Regions from separate parts of the Paenibacillus sp. 481 genome, predicted to be linked through region 3. Evidence: predicted binding sites of a transcription regulator. Region 3 holds the regulator's gene; each other region holds the start of a gene.
What was found. Region 3 encodes Rex, which represses fermentation and respiration genes when NADH is low (regulators of the CRP and FNR family bind a similar motif). Its sites were predicted from a motif close to TTGTGAAATATTTCACAA; they were not measured.
Positions count from the first base shown of each region.

Region 1: the regulator Rex is predicted to act here: its motif matches at 1,204-1,221, upstream of KIK04_RS11090 (cytochrome ubiquinol oxidase subunit I).
Region 2: the regulator Rex is predicted to act here: its motif matches at 2,084-2,101, upstream of pflB (formate C-acetyltransferase).
Region 4: the regulator Rex is predicted to act here: its motif matches at 2,122-2,139, upstream of nirB (nitrite reductase large subunit NirB).

Region 1 covers NZ_CP075175.1:2,530,271-2,533,488, forward strand. The annotation lists gene KIK04_RS11085 (PH domain-containing protein) at 406-1,020, opposite strand; gene KIK04_RS11090 (cytochrome ubiquinol oxidase subunit I) at 1,327-2,739, shown strand; gene cydB (cytochrome d ubiquinol oxidase subunit II) at 2,723-3,218, shown strand, end outside.
Region 2 covers NZ_CP075175.1:4,493,563-4,496,780, reverse strand. The annotation lists gene pflB (formate C-acetyltransferase) at 1-2,000, opposite strand, end outside; gene KIK04_RS19685 (MreC domain-containing protein) at 2,322-3,143, shown strand.
Region 3 covers NZ_CP075175.1:4,676,269-4,679,486, forward strand. The annotation lists gene dinG (ATP-dependent DNA helicase DinG) at 1-803, shown strand, start outside; gene KIK04_RS20620 (redox-sensing transcriptional repressor Rex) at 817-1,464, shown strand; gene KIK04_RS20625 (amidohydrolase) at 1,461-2,771, shown strand; gene KIK04_RS20630 (cell wall elongation regulator TseB-like domain-containing protein) at 2,786-3,218, shown strand, end outside.
Region 4 covers NZ_CP075175.1:5,093,049-5,096,266, reverse strand. The annotation lists gene nirB (nitrite reductase large subunit NirB) at 1-2,048, opposite strand, end outside; partial or broken gene KIK04_RS22020 (ATP-grasp domain-containing protein) at 2,315-2,566, opposite strand; partial or broken gene KIK04_RS24275 (MFS transporter) at 2,550-2,675, opposite strand; partial or broken gene KIK04_RS22015 (methylated-DNA--[protein]-cysteine S-methyltransferase) at 2,743-3,018, opposite strand.

The DNA of each region.
Region 1 (3,218 bases), 2.1 Mb from region 3:
CATAAACGTCTTATGAATCATTATTGTTTCCGTAGTGGACTATATTTAATTAGGAGAAAGGGAGCGTATATCATGCATCTGTTTCTGATTGAAATTGCTACGATCGTATGATGTTCATGTATGTTTTCGTTCTATTTTTTTATAGATGATTCGGGTAAAGGATTGATTTCAGTTCCTATCGTGATGACGAGTATCTCAGTAGCTCTATTATATTATGCCATTTAAAGCATGTTAATAAAGGTGTTTAGGAACGGAAGTTAATGGAGTAGGCAAGTAGCAGATGAGGGACTACATTTTTGGGGCTTCCCATCCCCGCAAAGAAACGAGTTCTGTTTGTTCGCTAAAATGGAAAGAGGGATGTCTTGCCGTCATATCAAATGACAGTTGAGACATCCCTCGCATGCTTTATTGATTAATATATTTTTCAAATACGAAGCCGAAATCTTTGACTCGATATTGCCTTTGCGTATTGACGAGCCATGAAAATGCAGTCTGGTTCAATGCACCGAACTGCTCAACCAAATTGCCCTCGAGCTTATTAATTTTCCCCACAGTCGTGGACGCCAGCTCTAAGCTCTGCTTCGCAAATTGCAACGTTAAGTTGTTCTCGTACGTAATTTCCGAAATCTTAATGAGCGCCTTGTACAAGTCTTTCACTTCTTCAATGTGCTTTTTGTGGATGTCGATCTTGAAAGCGAGAGCGCCGATCTTAAAGTTGAGTTCCACATCCAAATCGACCGTGCCAGCCGTTTCGAGCAATACGCTAGAAATCGAGTGATTGCTGTAGCTATAACGATGCAGCGTACGCTTTTTGCTGGTCGCACTTGTGCCGTCGAGATGAATGAGTGCTTGGTTTGTAAAGCAGTACTCATCTGTTTTGGATTTAATTAGGAAGAAAATCTTCTCGTTATCTTCATGCATGACGTAATCGTCAGCATCAACTTTGTCATAGTTTTCTGGCTTAATGACTGCCCCTACGTCGCTTAATCCTAGTAAATCCGAAGCTACTTTTCCAAACATCAATGACCATTCCTCTCATTTCTGAAGTGGTGTCTACACGGATTCGAATGATCCTGAATGACCCTTCTACCATATCATAAATTTTGAAAGAACTCCTAACATTTTGTTGAACGGGGGTTGAAAAAGAGGCGGAATGAACGACTGTGCGAAAGTTCACATTTTAATCATGCCTAATCATATCTTATGTGATAAAAATCACATTTAACACCTACCCAATCTGACACAATGATACATGAAACGAGATATTTAGACATCAAGACCTATGGTCTTGTCGAACAACTAGGGGGAAAGGTGGCTGGGATAGCAATGGATTTAGACATGGTTATGCTGTCACGTATTCAGTTTGCAGCGACAACGATTTTTCACTTTATTTTCGTGCCGATTTCAATCGGATTGGCATTTCTTATTGCAATTATGCAAACGATGTACGTTGTCAAAGGAGAAGAGAAGTACAAAAAGATGACGAAGTTCTGGGGCAAGCTGTTTCTCATTAACTTCGCTGTCGGTGTTGTTACCGGTATCCTACAAGAGTTTCAGTTCGGGATGAACTGGTCGAATTACTCTAGATTTGTTGGGGACGTGTTTGGTGCGCCGTTGGCGATCGAGGCGCTGCTAGCCTTTTTCATGGAGTCTACTTTTATTGGTATATGGATATTTGGTTGGGATCGGTTATCGAAAAAGGTTCATCTCGCGTGTATTTGGCTCGTATCGTTCGGGACGATGATGTCAGCATTTTGGATCTTGGTAGCAAACTCATTTATGCAAAGACCAGTCGGCTTTGAAATGAATAATGGTCGGGCAGAAATGAATGATTTCTTCGCCTTAATTACGAACGGTCAGATGCTAGTCGAGTACCCGCATACCGTATTCTCGGCCTTGGCGACAGGAGCATTTCTGATTGCGGGCGTGAGTGCATGGAAGCTGTTGAAGCGACAAGACTTCGATTTCTTTAAAAAGTCATTCCAAATCAGTATCGTCATCGCGTTGATCACTTCTTTGTTAGTCGCGTTGTTCGGTCATGAGCAAGCCCAGTATTTAGTGAAGACACAGCCGATGAAAATGGCAGCGAGTGAAGGCTTATGGGAAACAAGTACAGATCCGGCGCCGTGGACGGTGTTCGCGGCTATCGATCCAGAGAAGCAGGAAAATACGGCTGAACTCAAAATTCCATACTTGCTTAGCTTCTTGTCTTATAGCAAGTTCTCCGGCGAAGTAAAAGGTATGAAGGAAATTCAAGCCGAATATGAGCAGCAGTATGGTCCGGGCAACTACATTCCTCCGGTACGCACAACGTTCTGGAGCTTCCGCATCATGGTTGGCTGCGGGACAGCGATGATTCTGCTGGCGATGTACGGCGTTTATTTATCGGCACGCAAGAAGTTGGAGCGGCCTAACAAATGGTTTATGCGCATGATGGTAGTCGGTATTTTCCTGCCGCATATTGCAAATGCATCTGGTTGGATTATGACGGAGATCGGTCGTCAGCCATGGACAGTGTTCGGGTTGATGCGCACCGAGGATAGTATATCGCCGAATGTTAGCTCAGGCGAAGTGTTATTTTCACTTGTTTCGTTTACGGGCATGTATACGATTTTGGGCATAGTGCTCGTAACACTATTTTTACGGGTCATTAAAAAAGGGCCGAGCGCACTGGATAAGGTTGAAACAACAATGAATGATCCGTATGACAAGGAGGGACAACATGTTAGCGCTAAATGAGTTGTGGTTTATTCTTGTCGCTGTACTGTTCATAGGTTTCTTTTTCTTAGAGGGATTCGACTTCGGCGTCGGTATGTCAACGCGCTTCCTGGCGCGGACAGATGGGGAGCGTCGTGTACTTATTAATTCAATCGGCCCGTTCTGGGATGCGAATGAAGTGTGGCTAATAACCGCAGGCGGGGCAATGTTTGCTGCCTTCCCGAACTGGTATGCGACGTTGTTCAGCGGGTACTATACGCCTTTTGTCGTGCTGTTGCTCGCCTTGATCGCACGTGGAGTTGCCTTTGAGTTCCGTGGGAAGGGCAAGACAGAGCGTTGGGTTAAAAACTGGGACCACGCTATCTTCTTTGGCAGCTTGCTGCCGCCGTTCTTATTCGGGGTCGTCTTTGCGGGCTTAATCAAAGGGCTTCCGATTGATGGCGAGATGCAAATGAATGCTGGATTGTTCGATATGGTGAACGGCTACACACTCGTTGGTG
Region 2 (3,218 bases), 180 kb from region 3:
AACGTGTTGGAGATGCCATCCAAGCTGTGCTCGTAGGGTAGCTTCGCAACCGAGCTTAACGATGCCAAGGCCCCCTTCTTGTCACGCCCATGCATCGGGTTTGCCCCCGGGGCAAACGGCTCACCCGCTTTGCGGCCATCTGGTGTTGTGCCTGTCTTTTTGCCGTATACAACGTTCGACGTAATCGTTAGTACAGATTGCGTTGGGACCGCGTTGCGATAAGGTTTGTGCTTGCGAATCATATTCATAAACGATTCCACCAGCTCGACCGCAATGCTGTCTACACGTTCATCATTGTTGCCGTAGCAGGGGAACTCGCCTTCGATTTCAAAATCAACCGCAATGCCTTGCTCATTGCGTATCGGCTTCACTTGCGCGTATTTTATCGCGCTTAGCGAGTCCGCAACGACCGACAGCCCCGCGATGCCACATGCCATCGTTCGCAATATTTCTCGGTCGTGCAACGCCATTTCGATACGCTCATAGCAATATTTATCGTGCATAAAATGAATGACGTTCAGCGTATTCATGTACAGCTTCGCTAGCCATTCCATCATCTGCTTGAACCGCTTCGTCACTTCATCATAGGACAACACTTCGCTCATAATCGGCGGTAGCTCTGGGCCGACCTGAATGCCAAGTTGCTCATCTTTCCCCCCATTTATCGCGTACAACAAACATTTTGCCAAATTGGCACGAGCACCGAAAAATTGCATTTGCTTGCCGATTCGCATCGCTGATACGCAACATGCAATGCCGTAGTCATCACCGAAAAACGGGCGCATGAGATCATCGTTCTCGTATTGAATGGAACTCGTTTCAATCGACACGCGCGCGCAATACGTTTTAAAAGCTTCCGGCAGCTTTGTCGACCATAGCACGGTCAAGTTCGGCTCTGGTGCCGGACCCAAGTTGTACAATGTGTGCAAAAAGCGGAAACTGCTCTTCGTTACGCGACTCTTACCGTCGACGGACATTCCGCCAATTGACTCTGTAACCCAAGTTGGATCCCCGCTGAACAACTGATTGTAGTCAGGTGTGCGTAAAAATTTGACGATGCGTAGCTTCATGACAAAATGATCGACCAGTTCCTGTGCCTCTGCTTCTGTCAACGTACCCTCTTGCAAATCACGCTCCACATATATATCTAAGAACGAAGACACGCGGCCAAGTGACATCGCGGCACCATTCTGCTCTTTAATTGCAGCTAAATAAGCAAAGTACAACCATTGGAACGCCTCACGCGCGTTCGTTGCGGGAGTGGAAATGTCGTAACCGTGCATTTTCGCCATCAGCTTTAACTCAGCCAAAGCACGAATTTGCTCGGATAGTTCCTCCCGCTCGCGAATGACCTGCTCATCAATTACGTCCACTTCTAACAGCAGCAGTTGTTCTTTTTTTTCCTCTATTAAAAAGTTAACCCCATACAGTGCTGCCCGTCGATAATCACCAATAATGCGACCGCGGCCATATGCATCCGGCAAACCTGTAATAATACCCGCCTTGCGTGCTAAGCGCATCTCCGATGTATAAGCATCAAATACGCCTTGATTGTGCGTTTTGCGTACATCGGTAAACATACTGATGACTTCATCTGGCATTTCAAAGCCATACGCTTTGCAAGCATCAATCATCATTTTAATTCCGCCAAGCGGCTGAACCGAACGTCGGAAAGGTGCATCAGTCTGCACACCGACGATTTTCTCCTTGTCCTGATCCAGATACCCGGGCTGATGAGATACGATCGTCGACGGATTGTGGACATCCACATCCCATACTCCACCGCGCTCACGTTCTTCACGGGACAAACGGCTGACAACTTCCCATAGCTGCTTCGTATTCGTAGTCGCGCCCACTAGAAAGTTTTCGTCACCTTCATAGGCGTTCATATTGGTCTCGATAAAATCACGCACATCAACATGCGTTTGCCACTTTCCTGCTTCAAATCCACGCCAAGCTGTACTCGTATTCATTTGCTCTGTTCTCTCTTTTACCGACATCCTAATCCCTCCAGTATCTTGTATCTGTTTAGTTTTAGTTGCCTTATTGAAACAATCGCTGAGTCGCGTAAAACCACTTTTATTTGTGACTATTTTCACTAATATGTGTGTGTCTCTTGTTTCATATTTATTGTACTTCATTGCGGCTGCTATTTATGTGATTTTTATCACATTAAAATGAAGCTGAACGCGCTCCAATGACTTCCTATCATTACACCTATCAACAAGTTAAATAATGGTATAATTGAAGAAGAGACCAAAATGTTGGGGGCTGCTAACGAAAAGATGAGACACGCACGAAAATCCATTTTAATAGCCTGTATGATTGTAACAACATTTAGCTTGTACGGTTGTAATTCGTCAAATGCAAGTGTGCTGGATTGGAAAGAGCTGAATAGGTTGCGCCAAGAGAACGAAGCTTTAAAAAAAGAGCTGCAAAAGTACAAAACGACCAAGCCCGAACTACTTCAAGAAGCGCTTACTCGATATGACCAAAAAGATTTAACGAGGCTTAAAGAGCTCAAAAGCTTAGCCGAGCAATTATTTCCTGGAACGAAAGAGACCAAACAAATTGCAGCTATTACGCACAAATTGGACAATGGCCTTAAACAGGCTCTAGCGATTGCGACATCTAAAATGAAAAAAATGGTTGATGAGGTTACTGGATATACATCGTATCAAGATAAGTCCTCACCTACATCTGCGGCTAAAAATAGTATCCATCTTTTCTTTTTAAAGCGGGATAAGGATCGTGCATATGAACTGTATACGCGAATACAGCATAGCGGTTCGATGACTGTCGGACTTGATGAAGTCGAAATTCGGGCTGATGGCAAGTATTTCAGTATTTCCGTCGTGCCTGAAGAGGTAAAAAGAAATTATAATTTTGTAGAAATTGTAGATCAAAGCGGCGTGCCGTGGGAGCAATATGATAGCCCAGTAAGTTGGTATATGGATTTAGATATGATCCATGCCATTATTTCGTCCAAAAAGGCTATTATGCGTTATAAGGGCCGTAGTCTTCACGTTGATCGCACGATTACAGCAGCAGAGAAGAAAGCGATGCGCCATGTGATGGACGCCTTTAAAGCTGTTGGCGGCTTGGACAACGATGATTTCAAACGGAAATCAGATGACAGTTAGCCATATTAGTAACGGTTCTACTATGAGCTAGTAAGTATTGAGTGTATAAAAGGCAAAAACACCATTTTGCTGAGG
Region 3 (3,218 bases):
TTTTGACGTCCGCTACGTTGTCGGTAGATAAGTCATTCCATTTTGTGGCTGAGCAGATCGGTTTGAAAGATGCGGAAAAGGATGGGCGTCTGCATACGGTTATTTTGCAGTCACCGTTTAATTATCGCGAGCAAGCACTCGTTGTGATCCCGCGTGATTTTCCGAGTGTCAAAGGAGCGAGCGACGCTAAATTCAACAATAAGCTTGCTCAATCATTAGCTGAAGTCGCTAAAGTGACTAAAGGGCGCATGCTTGTCTTATTTACGTCGTATCGAATGCTACGTGAAGTGTACGAGCCGCTAAAGGAATCGCTAAGCGTCGAAGGTATTCAGGTACTCGGACAAGGCATTGATAGCGGTAATCGGAGTAAATTGACTCGTCGATTCCGTGACCAGTCTGCATCTGTTTTGCTTGGAACGAGCAGCTTCTGGGAAGGAGTCGACATCCCAGGTGATGCTCTGATGTGTTTAGCTATCGTTAGACTTCCATTCCAGCCGCCTAACCATCCGCTGGTTGAAGCAAAATCAGAGCGCTTAAAGAGACAAAATCAAAACCCGTTTCGCAAATATTCTGTACCGCAGGCTGTAATTCGCTTTAAGCAAGGCTTCGGACGTCTTGTCCGCACCACTCAAGATAAAGGCATCGTCATCATCTACGATACGCGCGTCATAGAGACGAGCTACGGAAAGCATTTTTTGTACTCGTTACCGGGACCAAAGATGGAACATATGGCTACGGAACATTTAGTACCGCGTATTCAAACTTGGTTAGAGGACAACAAGAAAGACGATTCGGAGCAATGAGAGGAGACTTGCAATGAAAAGTATGAAAATATCGGAAGCGGTCGTGCGACGCTTGCCGGTTTACTTGCGACACCTGATTGAATTAAAGCAGCGTGAAGTATTAACGGTATCGTCTCAAGATTTAGGGCAAAAATTGGACTTGAATCCAGCACAAATCCGTAAAGATTTGGCTTATTTCGGTGATTTTGGCCGTAAAGGTATCGGCTATGACGTCTCTTATTTAATCGAACAAATACGGCATATACTTAAGTTGGACCAAGTCGTTAACGTTGGTTTAGTTGGTGCGGGTAAGCTTGGACACGCGTTGTGCAATTATACGGCCTACTTAAAAGATAATATGAAAATCGTTGCTGTATTCGATGCACATGAGTCTAAAATCGGGTCCCTCATTAACAATCATACGGTGCTTCCGATGGGCGATCTTATCCCCACGGTGCGGAATCATCATATTCGGATTGGTATTATAACCGTACCTGCTGCTGAAGCGCAGCAAGTCGCAGATCAGTTCGTTGAGGCAGGAGTTGAAGCGATTCTTAACTTTGCACCTGTCATTTTAAAAGTTCCGTCGCATATTCGTGTGCACACGGCTGATTTCACGACGGATTTGTTCAGTTTAGCTTATTATTTAACCGAATCAGGAAAGGACGCGGCTGCAGAATGACACAACGTACGATTATTCGCAACGGCATATTTGCCGTGTTAAACCCAAATAGCTCTCAAACCTCGTTACGAGGATCCATGGTTATTGAAGATGATAAGATCGTTTATATCGGAGAGAACTTGCCAACTGAGTATGAAGGTGACGAGGCTGAAATCATAGATGGTAAAGGATTGTTCTTCCTTCCAGGACTCGTGAATACGCATGGACATGCTGCTATGTCCCTGTTGCGCGGTTACGGCGACGACATGGTGTTGCAATCATGGTTGCAAGAAAAAATGTGGCCAATGGAAGCGAAGTTTACGAGCCAAGACGTATATTGGGGAACATCGTTGTCCGTCTTAGAGATGTTGAAAGGCGGAACGACGACATTTGTTGATATGTATGACCATATGGATGAAGTCGCAAAAGTGAGTGAGCAGTCAGGCATTCGTGCACGACTGATGCGTGGAGCTATCGGCCTCTGTCCAGAGGATGTGCAACAGCACAAGCTGAATGAGGCGATTCAATTCGCACAAAATTGGAATGGCAAGGCGGATGGACGTATTACAACAATGCTCGCGCCGCACGCGCCATACACATGCCCACCTGCCTTTATTGAGAAGTTTGTACAGGCGGCGCACGACTTGGATCTATCCCTTCATACACATATGTCGGAGACGAGAGCCGAAGTAGAGCAGAATGTAGCTGATTACGGTCTGCGTCCTGTGGCGCATTTGGAGAAGCTAGGCTTCTTCAGCCGTCCATCCTTCGTCGCGCATGCTGTCCATTTAACAGATGAAGAGATTGAGACGCTGGCAACATACAAGGTAGCTGTATCTCACAACCCAGGCAGTAACTTGAAACTGGCGAGTGGTATAGCACGTGTAGTGGATATGTTGAAAGCAGGTATCGTTGTCTCTTTAGGCACGGATGGACCTGCTAGCAATAACAATCTAGATATGTTTGAGGAAATTCGTTTGGCAGCACTTATTCATAAGGGTGTCTCCGGTGATCCGACTGCTGTTCCAGCTGCTGAAGCGTTGCGTATGGGTACTTTGTACGGTGCGCAGACGATTCAATTGGCTGATGTGGGATTACTTGAAGCGGGCATGAAGGCCGATTTTGTAGCAGTCGATATCGATCAGCCTCATTTCATTCCACATACGGATTTTGTGTCTCACATGGTGTACTCGGCTTCCGCTAAAGATGTTAAACATGTTTGGGTAAACGGACGCCAAGTTGTGAAGAACAGCGAGTGCCTAACGATGGACGAAGAACGTATTCGTCATGAAGCTCAGCAATGCTTTGAACAATTGCTGAAGCGGTAAGCGGGGGAATACGTATGGCAAGAAGCGGGCCGCGTCGGCGGACAAACCGTAAAAAGTGGATCGCGATCACTATTTTTATGTTAATCATTGTTATTGTTGCACTGGTTCAATTTTTTAAGTATATTCATCAGGATGAATGGGCGAACGAACAACAAGTTATCGAACGAGCTAACAAAGTCGTTGCTTTGACCCATATTAACAAAATCGAGAAATCGGTTTGGGAATCGGTCTATTATGTTGTCTCGGGGCTGGATGCACAAAACGAAGAGCAGATTGTATGGGTGGGTCCTGAATCGTCATCCGTTCTGCCAGCGAGCAAGGTAGTCGCTAAGGAACAAATTGAGGCCCAGCTTCAGCAGCAATATAACGATATAGAGATTGTGCGCCTCGTGCGAGGCGTTAAAGATAAGCAATATGTGTGGCAAGCGCTCGTTGAGCGTAAGGATG
Region 4 (3,218 bases), 420 kb from region 3:
GCGCAGTTTCGCGGGCAGCCGTTGACTGCGTATTTGAATTTTGCCGGCAAATCGAGACGTTCAAACTTGCGCTCCAGCAATTCACCCATACCCATCGAATCCTGAGTGCCGAAGCGACAAAATGTCGAGCCGACGCACGTTTTGACGGTCCGAAGCGATTTGGCATATGCATAGCCGGACGGCATATCCAGCTCTTCCCATACTTTTGGAACGTCCTCTTTTTTCAATCCCATAAGGCCAATCCGCTGCCCGCCCGTCACTTTTACGCACTTCACATCGTATTTTAGCGAAACGTCAACGAGCTTTTTCAAATCTTCCGGCGTAGTGACGCCGCCATACATCCGCGGAATGATCGTATACGTTCCGTCCTTCTGGATATTCGCGTTCAAACGTTCGTTCACGAAACGCGATTGTTTCTCGTCTTCATAGGTGTCCGGATAGAGCATGCCCAAATAGTAATTCAGCGCGGGACGGCACTTGGAGCAGCCTTCCGGTTGGCTCCAATCCAGTACGTTCATCACTTCCTTGGTCGATGTTAGCCCTTTCGCTTTGATCTCAGCCACAATCTCGTCGCGGCTAAGCGTTGTGCAGCCACAAATGCCTTGTTTGATGGTGGCTTTAAACCCATCGCCTAGAACGTATTGCAGTATTTGCTCGACAACAGGTTTACAGCCCCCACAGGAACGCGTTGCACCTGTGTACACTTTGATTTCATCCAGCGTCGAAAATCCTTTTTCGGCAACCGCATCCACGATGTTCTTCTTGGTCACACCGTTGCAGCCGCACACAATTTCTTCGTCGGCCATCGCTTCTACGGAAGCTGAATTTTTGGCTCCACTGCCGCAGCAGCCAGTACCCATCAAGAAACTATAAATTTCGTCGGTCATGACTGTTTTTTGCTTAATGAGCTTTTGCAATTGAGCGGAATCGGTGATGTCCCCGAACAACACCGCGCCTACCATCACATCGTCTTTCAGCAATATTTTTTTGTACGTCCGCTTCCATTCATCCTTGTGAGCAATGACAACATGATCCGGTCCCTCGATGAATTCGCCTGTTGAAAAAACGTCCACGCCCGATATTTTCAGCTTCGTCGATAAGACGGAGCCTTCATAGGGGAGCGTATCTACACCGCACAAATGTTTTGCCAGTACCATCCCCTGCTCAAAAAGCGGAGCAACGAGCCCATAGCAGACACCGCGGTGTTCGTTGCATTCTCCAACCGCATAGACTTCTGGCATTGAAGTTTGCATGTAGTCGTTCACAAGTATGCCGCGATTCGTTTCGATCCCGCTACCTAACGCAACGGCGACATTCGGCTTAATGCCTACGGCCATAACGACGAACTCGGCTTCCAGCATCGTCCCGTCCGCGAATCTTAGACCGGAAACACGCTCGTCTCCGAGCAGTTCGACCGTTTGCTTGCCCATCGCAAATTGGATGCCTTGGCTCTCCAGCTCAGCCTTTAGCATCAACGCTGCCTGATGATCGAGCTGACGCTCCATCAAATCTTCCATCAGATGGACTACGGTTACGCTCATCCCGAGATGTACCAAACCTTTAGCTGCTTCCAGCCCCAGCAGCCCTCCGCCAATAACGGCTGCTTTCTTGTACGTTTTGGCCGCTTTCAACATCTGCTGGCAGTCGGAAATGTCCCTAAAGCCGATAACGCCTTGTTTCTTACTGCCAGGTATGGGCAACATAAACGGATTCGACCCTGTTGCAATAATGGCTTTATCGTAACACACGCGCTTTCCGCTGTCCGTCACTATTTCTTGATTCGTTTCGTCAATATGAGATACTGACATCTCGGTATGTAGCGTAATGCCGTTCTCTTTGTACCAATCCCATCCATTCAATACAATATCGTCGATCGTTTTGCTGCCATCTAACACGTAGGACAGCAAAATGCGGTTATAGTTAGGATGAGGCTCGTTGCCAAATACGGTAATATCGAAACGCGAAGTCAGTTTCAATATTTGTTCCACGGTACTGATGCCAGCCATTCCGTTACCAATGACTACAAGCTTTTCTTTATTAGGCGTCATGTTGGGAGCCTCCTCGATAGATCTCAAGTTTGTATGTCGATAAGTAAAGTTTACAGGGAAATGGCCGAAACGTTTGTGATAAACTTCACATTATTTTGATCACGCTTTACGAAAATGCAAGTGAATCGAAAGCTAAATCACGCGCAGCTTGTACACGATAGCTAAAAGATGGATGTACCGTACAATTGGGAACTCGCTAGTAGGGTACCGCCAGCATTTCGAATAAAAACCACCAGACACAAAGTCCAGTGGTTCTATGAATTCGGCTACTTTTTAAATATTTTGTTAAATGAAGGTTTCCATTCTGACAAATCCTCATAAACAAACGTTATATTGTCGCATATTTTATCTGCAACTTCGTGCAAATGTTTTATATCATTAGCCGTAAACACTATATATCCTTTGCGCCCAGTACCGTCTACAATAGTTGGTATCGTGTCGCCTTCTTTTACTAATCGATCAACTAAAACGACCTTGGATATGTTAGCTAGCCCTTTATACTTGATTTCTTTTAAGCACCTCTAATGCAAACAGAGGCAAAGCTACTATTGTAAACTGGGTACCTAATAAACTTATAGACTGCCCTAGCCAAAGTTTGTAAAAATTATAATATTTTTTATTTTCCATATTACACCTCCATTAATTCACATTTATAGATGACCAATTTTACGATGTAAGTAAGCTCAGACGAAACCTAGCCTTGTTCAAGTTCCAACAGTTGCGTTTTCATGTCCATTCCGCCGCGATAACCCGTCAGCGATCCATTTTTATCGATAACACGATGGCATGGAACCGTAATCAGGATCGGATTGGCTCCAATGGCCCTCCCTATTGCCCGAACCGCAGTCGGTTTTTGAATTTGTCGAGCAATATCCGAGTAGGACCTGGCTTGACCATACGGAATATCACATAGTGCCTTCCATACGGCTTCCTGAAAAGGTATGCCGTGATAAAAGATTGGGCTGGTGAACCGATTGAAAAACAAGTTGTTGTACGCATTTTGGAATGTAACAGCAAGATAACGAAATTACAATGACGAGTTGTTATGTAATCATACGTAGTCAGATTCACATGATTGGAGAAGTTGAACAATCTAACGATTAATAACATGAAAAAGGGCGAGGATCGCCCCCACCCATTTTCACTTCAGCATTTTCGCTATATGAGCCG